Regions from separate parts of the Arthrobacter sp. Sr24 genome, predicted to be linked through region 2. Evidence: predicted binding sites of a transcription regulator. Region 2 holds the regulator's gene; the other holds the start of a gene.

What was found. The regulator LexA, encoded in region 2, represses DNA repair genes until DNA is damaged. The targets are predictions, from matches to a motif close to TCGAACANNTGTTCGA.
Region 1: uvrA (excinuclease ABC subunit UvrA) is a predicted target of LexA. The motif match lies at 5,480-5,495, and genes of this name have one in related genera.

What each region holds. Positions count from the first base shown of each region.
Region 1 covers NZ_JBTNDB010000018.1:37,904-45,684, forward strand. The annotation lists gene ACX80D_RS12295 (O-acetylhomoserine aminocarboxypropyltransferase/cysteine synthase family protein) at 1-237, shown strand, start outside; gene ACX80D_RS12300 (CoA-binding protein) at 234-737, shown strand; gene ACX80D_RS12305 (ABC transporter ATP-binding protein) at 1,315-3,126, shown strand; gene ACX80D_RS12310 (ABC transporter ATP-binding protein) at 3,123-5,057, shown strand; gene ACX80D_RS12315 (GntR family transcriptional regulator) at 5,054-5,443, shown strand; gene uvrA (excinuclease ABC subunit UvrA) at 5,578-7,781, shown strand, end outside.
Region 2 covers NZ_JBTNDB010000014.1:36,962-44,742, forward strand. The annotation lists gene ACX80D_RS10730 (ATP-dependent DNA helicase) at 1-1,763, shown strand, start outside; gene lexA (transcriptional repressor LexA) at 1,884-2,627, opposite strand; gene ACX80D_RS10740 (LysM peptidoglycan-binding domain-containing protein) at 2,907-3,467, shown strand; gene ACX80D_RS10745 (histidinol-phosphate transaminase) at 3,544-4,641, shown strand; gene hisB (imidazoleglycerol-phosphate dehydratase HisB) at 4,830-5,456, shown strand; gene hisH (imidazole glycerol phosphate synthase subunit HisH) at 5,453-6,148, shown strand; gene ACX80D_RS10760 (hypothetical protein) at 6,148-6,297, shown strand; gene priA (bifunctional 1-(5-phosphoribosyl)-5-((5-phosphoribosylamino)methylideneamino)imidazole-4-carboxamide isomerase/phosphoribosylanthranilate isomerase PriA) at 6,409-7,143, shown strand; gene ACX80D_RS10770 (SseB family protein) at 7,147-7,781, shown strand, end outside.

The sequences.
Region 1 (7,781 bases), on a different contig from region 2:
ACCCACCAGCAGCTCTCCGCTGAGCAGCTTGAGGCGGCCGGAGTTCCCGAAGACTTGATACGCATTTCCATTGGTCTGGAAGACGTCGAGGACATCTTATGGGACCTGGATCAAGCACTGACCATAGCCCAAGAGTTCATCGCGAGTAGTGCTGCTGAGGCTTCTCGCGATGCTGACTCCTCCGGCGTCGCGGACTCTGCCGCCGCACCATCCTGCACGATCGGAGCAAACGCATGAGTACCGGTACCACTCCAGAACGTACGTGGGTTGGGCCCTCAGCACCCGAACGCTTGGCGCTTCTGCGCAAGACCAAATCCATTGCCATTGTGGGCGCTTCGGATAAGCCGTCCCGTGCCAGCTACTTCGTAGCTACCTACCTGCTCTCCTCCAGTAGCTATCGTGTCTATTTCGTGAACCCGGTGGCCACGGAGATCTTAGGTCAGCCCGTGTACAAGTCATTGGCTGATCTGCCTGAGGTTCCTGACATGGTGGAGGTTTTCCGCCGCCATGATGACCTGCCCACCGTCTTGGACGAGGCTATTGCCGTGGGGGCGAAGTCGCTCTGGCTGCAGCTGGGATCCTGGCACGAGGAAGTTGCCGCAAAGGCTGAAGCTGCGGGGCTGGAAGTGGTCATGGACCGCTGCGTGAAGATTGAACACGCCCGCTTCCACGGCGGTCTGCACCTTGCTGGCTTCGATACCGGAGTCATTTCCTCCAAGCGGCAGGTAGTCGCCTAAGGTATTGCGTTAGTCTTCGTCCGGTCACCGGGTTGTCTGATCATTGGATTAGTACCGTAAAAGGGATGGCGCTTGCGCGATGGGATGGTCTTATACGGCCGTCCTATCCCGCGAGCGCCGTCCTATTTACGTCGGGGCCGTCCCGGGCCGCGGGAACGGTTCCGATCTGCCCTCGAGTGCGCATTTCTTGTACGGTTTCGGTTTGAAAGTGGCCGGAAGCGTTCATCAACTGCACACTCGAGCAGCTAGCTTCTCCTGATTGCGGGAAACGGAGTCAAGTAGTGGCTCGAGGTAGATACATCCCGCCCCACCGAATATCCACCCGTCAGGTAATGACGCTTAGACCGGGGAAAGCGTCATTACGTGACGGGTCGATGGGGGACACGGTGTCTCGCCCTCTGCGAGCGCCCCACGGCCCCCGTAAACGCCCCCGCCTCGCACCGACGAGCCCCGCCCCGCCCGCCAAACTCCCCAGTCACGGCAAACTCACAGGCACCAGATAACTGACATTCCCTCGGCAAGGAGTAGCTTGATAGCTGGACTATGAACATGCTCGCCGAGACCATCAGGAGGATAGGTGCTGTTTCGCTTGATTGCCCGCAATCTGGCGCCGCATAAGGCGTCATTGATTGCGATTGTGGTGCTGCAATTCCTCTCCACCCTCGCCACCTTGTATCTGCCCACGCTCAACGCCGACATCATTGACGACGGCGTGGTCACGGGCCAGATCGACGTCATTATGAATCTGGGCCTGTGGATGCTGCTCATTACCGCCGGCCAGGTGGTGTGCGCCATCGCAGCCACCTATTTGAGTGCCAAGCTTGCCATGGGCGTGGGACGGCAGATCCGCCGAGACCTCTTCGAGAAGGTGGAGACGTTTTCCTCCCAAGAAGTCGGCATCATTGGCGCCCCGTCCCTAATCACCCGCACCACCAATGATGTCCAGCAGGTACAGATGCTGACGCTGATGTCCTTCACCATGATGGTGACGGCGCCCATCATGTGTGTCGGCGGTATTGTGCTGGCCATGTCCCAGGACGTTCCACTCTCCGGGCTGTTGCTGGTGATCTTGCCCGTGCTGCTCATCGCCATCGGTTTGATCGTGCGGGTCCTGGTTCCCACCTTCCGCAAAGTCCAGCGCCAACTCGATGACATCAACGGGGTCCTGCGCGAACAAATCACCGGCATCAGCGTCATCCGCGCCTTTGGCCGCCGCGATTACGAGGCCGACCGCTTCGCCACCGCCAACGGCGCACTCACCTCCTCCCAGTTACGGACAGGGCGGCTCATGGCGCTCATGTTCCCCACCATCTTCTTCGTGGTCAACGTCACCAGCGTGGGCGTTCTCTGGTTCGGCGGGCAGCGCATTGACGCCGGCGACATGCAGATTGGCGCCCTCACCGCGTTCCTCAGCTACATCATGCAAATCCTCATGTCCGTCATGATGGCCATGTTAATGTTCATGATGATCCCGCGCGCGGCCGTCAGCGCCGAACGCATCACCGAAGTCCTGGATACCGAAGCCAGCGTGGTGGATGGCCCCGACGCCGTGAACATCAGCCGCCTCGATGGCCGCCTCAACGTCACGAATGCCAGCTTCACTTACCCCGGCGCCCAGGCCCCTGTCCTCTCCGGAGTCAGCTTCACCGCCTCCCCAGGAAGTACGACGGCGATCATCGGCTCCACCGGTAGCGGCAAGTCCACGCTGGTGAACCTCATACCAAGGCTTCTGGATGCCACCGAGGGTGGCATCGAGTTGGGCGGGTTCAACATCAAGGATGTCACCTTGGAAGCGTTGCGTGGCTCTATTGGGCTGGTACCGCAAAAGGCGTACTTGTTCACCGGTACGGTGGCGAGCAATATCCGCATGGGTAACCCCGAGGCTACCGATGAGCAGCTATGGCACGCACTTGAAACAGCGCAGGCCGCAGACTTTGTCCGGGACATGCCCGAAGGCTTAGAGGCCACTATAGAACAGGGCGGCTCCAACGTCTCCGGTGGACAGCGCCAACGGCTGTGTATTGCCCGGGCAATTGCAGCCTCACCCTCTGTGTACCTTTTCGATGACAGCTTCTCCGCACTGGACTACGCAACGGACGCTAAGCTCAGGGCTGCCCTGAAACCGGTCACTCGCGATGCGGCGGTATTGGTGGTGGCCCAACGGGTAGGCACCATTCGGGATGCGGACAACATCCTTGTTTTGGATGAAGGGCGCTTGGTAGCTCAGGGCACACACGAGCAGTTACTCGAAAGCAGCCCCACATACCAGGAGATCGTCAACTCCCAGCTGGGGGCAGATGATGAACCCGGCACAGACGCATTGGACAGCGGCGCTGGCTCCACCACGACAACCACTAGCGGCACCACCCGTGAAGGGGGCCTCTCATGAGCATGATGCGAGGAGGCCGTGGCGGCCCACCCCAAAAAGCAATGGCCTTCGGTCCCAGTCTGAAACGAATCCTAGGTCTCATGGCCCCGGACAAGCTCCGCATCACCCTGGTGGTGATCATGGCAGCCATCTCGGTAGGACTGTCAGTGGTTGCTCCGAAGATCCTCGGTAACGCCACCGACATCATCTTCGACGGTGTGGTGGGCAAGATGCTCAGCCAATTCCCGGCTGGCACCACCAAGGCCCAAGCTGTGGCTGAGCTACAGGCCAAGGGGCAGGGACAACTGGCGGACATGCTCAACGCCATGAACGTGGTGCCCGGCCAAGGTATGGACCTAGCCGCCCTCGGTCAGGTTCTCATGATTGTCCTGAGCCTGTATGTCGCGGCCTTCTTCTTCAACTGGGGTCAAGGCTTCGTCACCACAGGTATTGTCCAGCGAGCCATGTACCGACTGCGCCGAGACATTGAGGCAAAGCTGGACCGCCTACCCATGTCTCACTTCCAGCAAGAATCCCGCGGCGACGTTCTTTCACGTGTCACCAATGACATTGACAACTTCTCCCAAACCCTGAACCAGACACTCACGCAGATCCTCATTGCACTCCTGACAGTATGCGGAGTACTCGGCATGATGTTCTCCATCTCGCCCCTACTGGCCGGCATCTCCCTCGTGACAGTTCCCATCATCGCCGTCATCACCATCATGATCGCTAAGCGCTCGCAGGTGGAGTTTGCGGCTCAATGGCGCAGCACTGGCGATCTCAACGGTCATGTGGAGGAAATGTTCACGGGCCACGAGATCATCAAGGCCTTTGGCCAGCAGAAGCAAGCCATTGAGAAGTTCCGCCTCTCCAACGATTCCCTGTACGAATCAAGCGCCAAGGCACAGTTCATCTCCGGCATCATCATGCCCAGCACCAACTTCATCTCCAACCTCAACTACGTGGTGGTGGCGGTGCTTGGCGGTATTCAAGTGGCCCAGGGTGCTCTGACCATTGGTAGCGTTCAGGCGTTCATTCAGTACTCGCGGCAGTTCAGCCAGCCCATGGCTCAGATTGCCAGCATGATCAACTTGCTCCAATCCGGGGTAGCGTCCGCTGAGCGTGTCTTTGAACTACTCGACGCCACCGAGCAGACACCTGATCACATCCCTGCCGCCAAACTAGCCCCACCTGCGGGCCGGGTGATCTTTGACCACGTCAACTTTGGCTACAAGCCGGGGGAGCCGCTCATCAAGGATCTTTCTCTGGTAGCCGAACCGGGGGAGACTGTGGCCATTGTGGGTCCCACCGGTGCAGGAAAGACCACCTTGGTGAACCTGCTCATGCGCTTCTACGAGATTGATTCGGGCACCATCACGGTGGATGGCGTCAACACCGCCCACCTCACCCGCGATGACCTCCGCAGCCAGTTCGGCATGGTCCTTCAGGATGCGTGGCTGTTCGGTGGGACCATCAGGGAGAACCTGGCGTACGGCAAGCTGGGTGCCACCGAGGAGGAAATAGTGGACGCGGCCGTGGCAACACATGTGGATCACTTTGTCCGTTCGCTCCCGGATGGTTATGACACGGTCCTGACGGACGACGGCGGCGGGCTGAGTCAGGGGCAACGTCAGCTCATGACTATTGCCAGGGCCTGGATCGCCAATCCGGGCATTCTGATTCTGGATGAGGCCACCAGTAGCGTCGATACCCGCACCGAAGTCATGATCCGTACGGCCATGAACAAACTGCGCGCAAACCGGACCAGCTTTGTTATTGCTCACAGACTCTCCACTATTCGCGACGCTGACCTCATACTGGTGATGGATAGTGGTCGCATTGTTGAGCAGGGCAGCCACGAGGTGCTGCTCGCTAGCAGAGGTTTCTATTACGATCTGTATATGAGCCAATTTGGCGATCCAATGGTGGAAGAGGTGAGCCGAGCATGAACTCCATGGATGTATTGATGCGCAGGTGGCGATTGGACCTGGAATCGACGGTGCCACCGTTTGAGCAGGTGCGGCTGCGGATTCTGGACTTGGCCTCCTCAGGGGAGTTGGCCGTGGGGACTAAACTGCCCTCGGTCCGGGCTCTGGCCACGGATCTAGGGGTGGCGGCTAACACTGTGGCCCGTGCCTACCGGGAATTGGAGCAGGCCGGCATTGTGATCACAGCAGGACGCAGCGGCACGGCCATTGCTTCCGGCGGTGACAAGATCGCCGCTCAGGTAGCTGCGGCCGCGGACTCTTTTGCCGCCGTCGTGCGTGAATTGGGGATGCCGCGAGCGCAGGCTCTGCGCATTGTCTCCGCCGCTCTAGAACGAAACAACGGCTAGTTCGACGACCGTGGGAGCCGGCCTGTGGACCGGCGTTCGAACGAACTTTCGATTATACTGATGTAGGAACTCTTGCGTGGCGGACGCTCGCCACGTGCAGCGGCTTTGCCGCGGACTGCTATGCGAAGGAAATAATGGCCCAGCCAGCAACACCTGTGAATGACGCCCGCCCGGATCTGTCACGCCTGATTGTCAAGGGTGCCCGGGAAAATAATCTGCGCAATGTTGACCTTGACCTGCCCCGCGACTCCATGATCGTCTTCACAGGACTGTCCGGCTCAGGCAAGTCCTCGCTCGCCTTCGACACTATTTTTGCCGAAGGTCAGCGCCGCTACGTGGAATCGCTCTCCGCCTACGCGCGGCAGTTCTTGGGCCAGGTGGACAAACCGGATGTTGACTTCATTGAGGGTCTGTCGCCAGCTGTGTCCATCGATCAAAAGTCGACGTCGAAGAACCCGCGTTCCACGGTGGGCACCATCACCGAGATTTACGATTACATGCGCCTGCTCTGGGCTCGTGTGGGCACGGCGCACTGTCCCGTGTGTGGTGAGCCCATTGCCAAGCAGACCCCGCAGCAAATTGTGGACCAGCTGCTGGAGATGCCTGAAGGCACTCGCTTCCAGGTCCTGGCACCCGTGGTGCGTGACCGCAAGGGCGAGTTCGTTGAGCTGTTCAAGGAGCTCACGGCCAAGGGTTACTCACGCGCCAAGGTAGATGGTGAGCAAGTTCAGCTCAGCGATCCGCCCAAGCTGAAGAAGACCTTCAAGCACACCATCGAGGTGGTGGTGGACCGTTTGGTAGTCAAGGATGGCATTCAACAGCGCCTCACCGACTCCGTGGAAACCGCTTTGGGCTTGGCCGATGGCCGGGTGCTGGTGGAACTCGTGGACCTAGAATCTGATGACGCCGGGCGCATCCGCTCCTTCTCCGAGAACCTGGCCTGCCCCAACGAGCACCCTCTGGCCATCGATGAGATTGAACCGCGTTCTTTCTCCTTCAACAACCCCTTCGGGGCCTGCAGCGCCTGTAGCGGTATTGGCACCAAGCTGGAAGTTGATGAGGAACTAGTTGTTCCCAACCCGTTCCTGTCCTTGCGCGAAGGCGCCATTGCGCCGTGGTCGCTGGGGACCGCCACCACCGAGTACTGGAACAGGCTCCTTGAGGGTCTGTCCACGGAGCTGGACTTCAAGATGGAGACCCCGTGGAATAAGTTGGACACCGATTCACGCACTGCCATCTTGTACGGCAAGGACCACAAGGTCGTGGTGCAGTACAAGAACCGCTTTGGCCGTGAACGCAAATACAGCACCGGCTTTGAAGGTGCCATTCAGTACATTCACCGCAAGCATGGAGAGACGGAATCCGATTCCGCCCGTGACCGCTACGAAGAGTACATGCGCCAGATTCCGTGCCCCGCCTGCGGTGGTGCGCGGCTGAACCCGGCCTCCCTCTCGGTATTGATCAATGGCAGATCCATCGCCGAAGTCTGCGCCCTATCCATGCGCGACTGCTTTGACTTCCTCTCCAACCTGGTCTTGACAGGACGCGAAGCGCAGATCGCCAGCCAGGTCCTGAAGGAGATTCAGGCCCGCCTGAAGTTCCTGCTTGATGTTGGCTTGGAATACCTGAATCTGGAACGCGCCTCCGCCACGCTCTCCGGTGGTGAGGCGCAGCGTATCCGTCTGGCCACCCAGATCGGTTCTGGCTTGGTGGGTGTGCTGTACGTGCTCGATGAGCCCTCTATTGGTTTGCACCAACGCGATAACCGCCGTCTCATTGGCACCCTGACGCGTCTGCGAGACCTCGGCAACACGCTCATTGTGGTGGAGCACGATGAGGACACCATTAAAGAAGCCGACTGGATTGTTGACATTGGTCCCGGCGCCGGTGAGCACGGCGGCGAGGTAGTCCACTCCGGTTCCTTGCCGGATCTGTTGGCGAACACTCGCTCGTTGACCGGTGATTACCTCTCCGGCCGTAAGTCCATTGCGTTGCCGGCCAAGCGCCGCAAGTATGACAAGTCGCGGGAACTGGCTGTGGTGGGCGCGCGCGAAAATAACTTGCTCAACATTGACGTGAAATTCCCCTTGGGTGTGCTGACTGCCGTCACTGGCGTCAGCGGCTCCGGTAAGTCAACGCTGGTCAACGAGATCCTGTACAAGGTGTTGGCCAATAAGCTCAACGGCGCCAAGCAGGTTGCCGGGCGCCACCTGCGGATCGACGGTCTGGAGCACCTGGACAAGGTGGTGCACGTTGACCAGAGCCCCATCGGCCGCACCCCGCGCTCCAACCCGGCCACCTACACGGGCGTTTTTGACAACATTCGTAAGCTCTTCGC
Region 2 (7,781 bases):
TTGTGGGCCGAGACGTACCTAGGCTATTGGCTGCCCTGAAGCCAATGTTGCCGCGGGCCATTGATGTTGCGCTGGTCAAAGGCCGTAGTAACTATGTGTGCCAGCAAAAACTGGCTGGCGGTTTCCCAACCGAAGATACCGGTGAGGGCGCCCTGTTTAGTCTCGGTGAAGACAACGTTGCCCACCCTCCGAGCGCCACCTCGGGGCCCACCTCACAGCTTGGCAAGGACGTGGTGCGTCTGCGTGAATGGGCCCAGGAAACAGACACGGGTGACAGGGACGAAATTGTTCCGGGAGTGACGGACAAAGCTTGGCGGCAGGTCTCTGTAACCTCCATGGAATGTCTGGGCGCCCAGAAGTGTCCCATGGCAACCGAATGCTTCTCCGAGCTGGCCCGTGCCCGCGGAGCAGAGGCTGACATTGTGGTCACCAACCACGCCATGCTGGCCATCAGTGCCTTTGAAGGCATCGCCGTTCTTCCCGACTATGACGTGGTGGTGGTCGATGAAGCGCATGAGCTTCAGGATCGTGTGACAGGAGCTGTTACCGGGCAACTTTCCGTGCAGATGGTGCAGGCTGCGGCGTCAAGCACCCGCAAGCACACCGCTGTTTCAGTTGATGCCTTGCATGCCAGCGCCGCGGCACTGGACCTGGCCCTAGCTGGCGTTCCTGAGGGGCTGTTCCCGCAGGGACTCAATGAAGTGCAGGCGCAGGCTGTGGAGCAGTTGCGTGATGCAGTGCGAGCAGCTTTGTCCGATTCGAAGCCGGAGGGCAATGCTGCCGCCGACGGCGGGCGTTCCATTGCCCGTTCCAGGCTCAACTTGATCTTCGATTTATGCGAACGTTTGCTGGTTGCCAATGATGCTCGGGAGGTGGTGTGGGCGTCGCGTCCAGGCGCCTTCGCGCCGGGGAAGGGCTATCAGAAAGCGGATGAAACTGAGCCGGCGGTGCTCAATATTGCGCCACTGAGCGTGGCGATGAAATTGCGCGAAGGGTTGTTTGCCGACCGGACGGTGGTGCTCACTTCAGCAACACTGGCTATCGGCGAGTCATTCCAATCCACCGCTGGCGGGCTGGGGCTTTTGGGCCCCAGCGCTCCCGCCTGGACGGGAGCGGATGTGGGTTCACCATTCGACTACCCCAAACAAGGCATGCTCTATGTTGCGGCCCATCTGCAGAAACCCGGTTTCGGGATGTCCGCTGAGCAATTAGATGAATTGGAAGCGCTCATCACCGCGGCAGGTGGCGGAACCCTGGCGCTGTTCTCTTCGCGGCGTGCTGCTGAAGATGCGGCTGAGAAGCTCCGCAAGAAGCTCAAGGTGAAGATCTTGTGCCAGGGCGACTCCTCCATGTCCGGACTCATTAAGCAGTTCGCCGACGAACCGGACACCTGCCTTTTTGGCACCATGTCGCTATGGCAGGGTGTTGATGTTCAAGGAGCCTCCTGCCGGCTGGTGGTGATTGATAGGATCCCGTTCCCGCGCCCAGACGATCCACTGGTCACGGCGCGTGCTCGGGCCGTGGCGCAAAGTGGCGGCGACGGATTTATTGCCATCTCTGCCACTCATGCCGCTGTGCGGTTAGCCCAGGGTGTGGGCCGCTTGATCCGTTCCAGCCAGGACCGGGGAGTGGTTGCTGTGCTAGATTCTCGGTTGGCCAATGCCAGCTACGGCGGTTTTCTACGCGCTGCGTTGCCGCCCTTCTGGTCCACTAAGGACCGAGCCGTGGCTTTGGGTGCCCTGAAGCGTCTCTCCGGCAAGTAGTCCCAGCGACGCCAAAGCACCCCCGTCAGCTATCGAGCTTACGGGGGTGCATTTGTATTTCTGCGCTAGGATCCGGCCGCGGCGCACCAGCAGCTACTCGTTGATAATGACTGGCAACGGTTAGAGACTTCGGAGGACCGAGACGACCTTGCCCATGATGGTGGCATGGTCACCCAGAATCGGCTCATAGCGGGTGTTCTGTGGCAGCAGCCACGTGTGACCGTCGCGTTGCCGGAAGGTCTTTACCGTTGCTTCATCTTCGAGCAAAGCTGCCACGATGTCCCCGTTGTTGGCTGTTGGCTGTTGACGGACAACCACCCAGTCACCGTCGCAGATGGCGGCGTCGATCATCGAGTCACCTTGAACTCGGAGCATGAAGAGCTCACCGCTGCCTACGATCTGCCGTGGCAGAGGCATGATGTCATCCACTGACTGATCAGCCAGGATGGGTCCACCTGCGGCGATACGGCCCACTAGCGGCACAAACGCGGTGTCCGAAGAGCTGCTCAGTTCGGCGAAATTCAGTCCATTGGAACTGCGGAGATTCTTGGGGGCGCTCACCCCTTCAATTTCGACAACGCCGCTGTCCAGCACCAGCGGGATAAGAACTTCCATGGCACGGGGACGCTTAGGGTCACGGCGTAAATAGCCATGGCGCTCCAGCTGGGTCAGCTGATGAGTGACGCTGGAGAGACTCGCCAGCCCCACTGAATCGCCAATTTCGCGCATCGAGGGCGGGTAGCCCTTGTCGGCAATGCATCGTTGGATGCACTCGAGAATTTTCTTCTGCCGTACCGTCAGCCCCTTCATTCCAGCGCGGCTGGGTGCTTGGGGAATGCGGTGCGGCGGGTCTGGAAGCGCCATGGTTCCGTCGGTCCTTTCGTGGCTGCCCTGAACAATGTCAGTGCCTGCTGGTGGACTGCATCTAGCGGCCAATCCTTGTTCTGCAAGTTTAAGCCACGAAGAGGCGAATTTCAAACATTTGTTCTATTTGCTCTTGGCAAGTGTCGTCTATAGATGCTAAAACTGTACTAGTAGGAAATTAGAACATACGTTCTATCGAATATGTTGATTGTGGAATCTTGGTCCGATGGATGCAGCTAGCCCAGGGATCCTAGGTTCACGGTGAAAGGACCAGAAATCATGAACGCATTGCTTATCTCCCACGCATCCTTTGGCGCGTCCCTAGCCGGTGCGGCGCCCACTGTGAGTAGTGCTGGTAATCATGGCGGTGTTCGAAGCGGTGCTGTTCGAAGCGGTGCTGTTCGATCCACCAGTATGCGGGCGCCCGCTGCCCAGTCTGACGAAGCACGGTTTGGTGCAGAGTCGTCCGGGGAAATGGGTCGTAGTTCCCTGAACGTGCTTGCCGGTGCTGGGCTCAGTTTGACACGCCGTGGCCGGTTGGTGTTCTTCGGTATCCCGGCCATCGCTGCCGCGGCGCTGATCTTGTTTGTTTCTTTCGCCATCATGGCTGGCTCGTTTGCTAGTCCGGCAAACGCGGCTAGTGAGGTAAAGGCGGTCAACATGGCTGACTATGCTGTGGCTGTGACAGTCCTGCAGGGCGACAGTTTGTGGAGCATCGCCGGTGCTGCCGACCCCACTCGCGATGTGCGTCATGTGGTCCGTGAAATCATTGCGTTGAACGAGCTGGGCACGGGCGTTCTGCAGGCAGGTCAGCGACTTTACGTCCCCATCCCGAAGTAGCGTTACTCCGGGAGACGGTGTCCGCATGGTGTCATCGTTTCGGACTTTTCCGCGGCCTGCAAATATGCTGGAAGGTATGGACCAGTTTGAACGCCTAAGTCAATTGCCGCTTCGTGACGACTTGCGTGGCCAGCACCCCTACGGAGCACCACAGCTTGATGTTCCGGTGCTGTTGAATGTCAATGAAAATACCTTTGGTGTTCCGGCAGACGCCAAGGAAGCAATCCTGGCAGCCGTGGCTCAAGAGCTAGATGGACTAAACCGCTACCCGGACAGGGAATTCACCGTCCTGCGCCAAGAGTTGGCGGCGTATCTTGGCCACAGCCTAAGTGAAGATAATCTTTGGGCGGCCAACGGTTCCAATGAGGTGCTCCAGCAGTTGCTGCAGGCCTTCGGAGGCCCGGGACGCACCGTAATGGGATTCCCTCCCACATATTCCATGTACCCGCTGCTGGCCAGCGGAACCGGAACAGGGTACATTGCAGGATCCCGTGCTCAGGACTACAGCCTTTCTGCAGAATCCGCCGCCGAACAGGTTCGTCAGCACGCGCCAAACCTCGTTTTCCTCTGCTCGCCCAACAACCCCACCGGAACGGCCTTGGGCCTAGATGTTGTGGAAGCCGTCTACGCGGCCGGCGAGGCGTCTCAAACCGTGGTCATTGTTGACGAAGCCTACGCAGAGTTTTCCCACACCGGAACTAAGAGTGCCCTGAACTTGCTCGAAGGCAGGCCCCGATTGGTGGTCTCACGCACCATGAGTAAGGCCTTCGCATTGGCCGGTGCGCGGCTAGGCTATCTGGCCGCTGCGCCGGAGGTCACCGACGCTCTGCGCCTGGTTCGCCTGCCGTACCACCTCTCCGCCATCACCCAAGCAACTGCAGTGGCGGCTCTGCGGAACTCCACGTCATTACTGGCCAATGTGGAGCAGATCAAAGTGCAGCGGGACCGGATTGTCGCCGAGCTCATTGAGTTAGGGCTGAGCCCCGCGCCGTCTGATTCCAACTTTGTCTTCTTCGGTGGACTTGAGGACCCGCATGCCGTCTGGGAGGCGTTGCTAGCCGACGGCGTCCTGATCCGCGACGTCGGGATTCCCGGCCACTTGCGCGTCACAGCGGGAACGGAAGCCGAGACCACGGCGTTCCTCAAGGGATTGCGCGCCTGCCTCACCGCCTAGCGAACTGCGGAGGCGCCGCCGTCGAACATGGGGGCTTCCTTCTCGCGGTATTCCCACTAGGGGACAGGTTTGGGCATAATCATGCCTTCTCTCCTAAACTGGTAGCACTACACCAATTACGTTTGCGCGCCCGTCCCTGCCCGGTAACTGCCGGGTGTGAAGGCGCACCACAACAAAGGACTGCCGCAATGACTGAGAACAGCCCGAATCCCGGCCAGGGACGTACTGCCCGCCTGGAACGTGCCACGAGCGAGTCAAGCGTCATGGTGGAGATCAACCTCGACGGTACCGGCGTGTCAAACATTGATACCTCCGTGCCTTTCTATGACCACATGCTCACAGCCTTGTCTAAGCACTCCCTGATTGACATGAACATCAAAGCCACCGGTGATACGCACATCGATGCCCACCACACGGTAGAAGACGTGGCCATTTCCTTGGGAGAAGTACTCAAGGAAGCGCTGGGTAACAAGGCTGGGATCCGCCGCTTTGGCGAAGCCACAGTCCCGTTGGATGAAGCACTGGCCAACGCTGTGGTGGATCTTTCTGGCCGCCCCTACTTGGTACATGGCGGCGAGCCTGCCGGTCAGGAGTACCACCTGATCGGCGGTCACTTCACGGGATCGCTCACCCGCCACGTCTTTGAAGCCATCACTTTGCATGCGCAGATCTGCCTCCACATGACGGTTATTGCTGGCCGCGATCCGCACCACATCGTTGAAGCACAGTTCAAGGCTTTCGCCCGGGCACTGCGCTCGGCCGTTGAAGCCGATCCCCGCGTCACCGGAATCCCATCCACGAAGGGTCTTTTGTGAGTTCTGGAGTTAGCGAAGCGGCAGTAAGCAACAACGCCGGTAGTGATAAGCCCACGGTCACGGTGCTGGACTATGGATCGGGTAACGTCCGCTCCGCCGTCCGCGCGCTGGAACGTGCCGGTGCAGTGGTTACGCTCAGCGCCAAGCCCGAGGATGTTCTGAACGCCGACGGTCTGGTCGTTCCCGGTGTCGGCGCCTTCGGTTCGGTCATGGACGAGCTCAAAGCCGTTGATGCTCTGCGTATGATCGGACGCCGCGTTGCCGGTGGCCGGGCAGTTCTAGGCATCTGCGTAGGGATGCAGGTCCTCTTCGACGCCGGTGTAGAGCACGGCACCCATCGCGAAGGCATGGGGGAGTGGCCTGGAGTGGTCGAACTGTTACCTGCACCCGTGGTCCCGCACATGGGCTGGAACACTGTGACTGCGGCGGAAGGATCCATGCTCTTTGAAGGTGTGGAATCCGAACGCTTCTACTTTGTACATTCTTATGGTGTGCAAAAGTGGGACTTTGAAGTCCTGCAGCCCAAAATGCGTCCGCCCATGGTGACCTGGTCCGAGCATGGTGCCCCGTTCATCGCGGCCATGGAAAACGGCCCGCTCTGTGCAACACAGTTCCACCCGGAGAAATCCGGTGACGCGGGAGCGCGCATGCTGCGTAACTGGGTCAATTCCCTGACAAAGGCGGCTCGCTGATGTATTCGTTGTTGTTGATGGCTTTGGCTGGCCTGCTCATCGGTGGAGCGTACACGTTCTACCAGCAGAAAACCGCGCGCTGGATCCCCATCAGCTTTGCCGCACTGGCCGCCATGTCACTCATTGCCGCCTACTTGCTCACGCTCTAGTCTTCTGCTTTTCTTGCTTCAGGCTCTTCTCATTTCACGCACTACCCGCGGCCGTGCCGCAATTTTCATCCTGTCGTTTCCACCCGTAGATAAAACAACGTTGAGGACCCCATGACCACCCCCATTTTGGAATTGCTGCCCGCTGTAGACGTTGTGGACGGCCAGGCCGTGCGCTTGGTGCAGGGCGAGGCGGGCTCGGAAACGAGTTACGGCTCCCCACTCGAAGCGGCCATGAAGTGGCAGAACGACGGTGCAGAATGGGTTCACCTTGTGGATCTTGACGCTGCCTTTGGCCGTGGCTCAAACACGGAGTTGTTGCGCGAAATGGTGCAGGCCCTAGACATCAAGGTTGAGCTCTCCGGTGGTCTGCGCGATGACGCAACGCTGGAAGCAGCACTCGAACTTGGGGTAGGCCGCGTCAACTTGGGCACAGCCGCTCTGGAGAACCCCGAGTGGACCGCAAAGGTCATTGACCGTTTTGGTGACAAGATCGCCGTGGGCCTTGATGTTCGAGGCACCACCTTGGCAGGGCGGGGCTGGACCAAGGAAGGCGGGGATATCTGGGAAGTCCTGGCCCGCCTGGAAGATGCCGGCTGCGCCCGTTACGTGGTCACGGATGTCACGAAGGATGGCACGTTGCGCGGACCCAACGTGGAGCTGCTGCGCGAAATGTGCACCCGCACTTCGAAACCTGTGGTGGCTTCGGGTGGAATTTCCAGCCTTGAAGACCTGCGGGTGTTGCGCGAATTGGTTGGTGAAGGCGTGGAAGGGGCCATTGTTGGCAAGGCTCTATACTCTGGCGCGTTCACGCTCCCGCAGGCCCTTGATGTTGCAGGCCGTCGCTAAATCATGACTGAGCTGCCCAAGAAACATCTGCCCGGACATATCGCAGCGGCTCTGGCCGGTGCTGGCGGCAGCACCGATTCTGCCGGGCAGCCCTGGGCGGGCCGGGATCTTCCCGCGCAGGAAAAGTACCACAACTTTGACACCGACGACGGCGCCATGGACACCGGGTTTGCCGCCGCTCTTGAGGCGCTTGCGGCAGGTGACGGCAGCGAAGCGCAGGTTGTTGCCTCTCTCGCCACTGCCCGGGTCTTCATTCCGATCGTGGCGCAGCTGGCCGAACAGACCGTGGGTGAGACTGGTCTGGTCTCGGACAAGGAATCGGACATGGCACTGGTGACGGTACAAGGGCCTGATGGTCGCCGAGCGCTGCCTGTATTTTCCAATGCTGGGGCTTTGGCCCGCTGGCATCCTGAGGCACGCCCGGTTGCCGTTTATGCAGCGCGGGCAGCGTTGTCTGCGGTGGCCGAAGAAGCGCAGCTGCTGGTCCTAGATCCCGGCTCCGAGCGTCCTTTTGTGGTGCGCCGTCCGGCCATGTGGTCGCTCGCGCAACAGCAACAGTGGGAGCCCAGCTACGGCGATGCAGCGGTTCAGCGTGTTTTGCGCGAGTCCGTGTCTTCGTTAGGTAACACAGCAGTGGT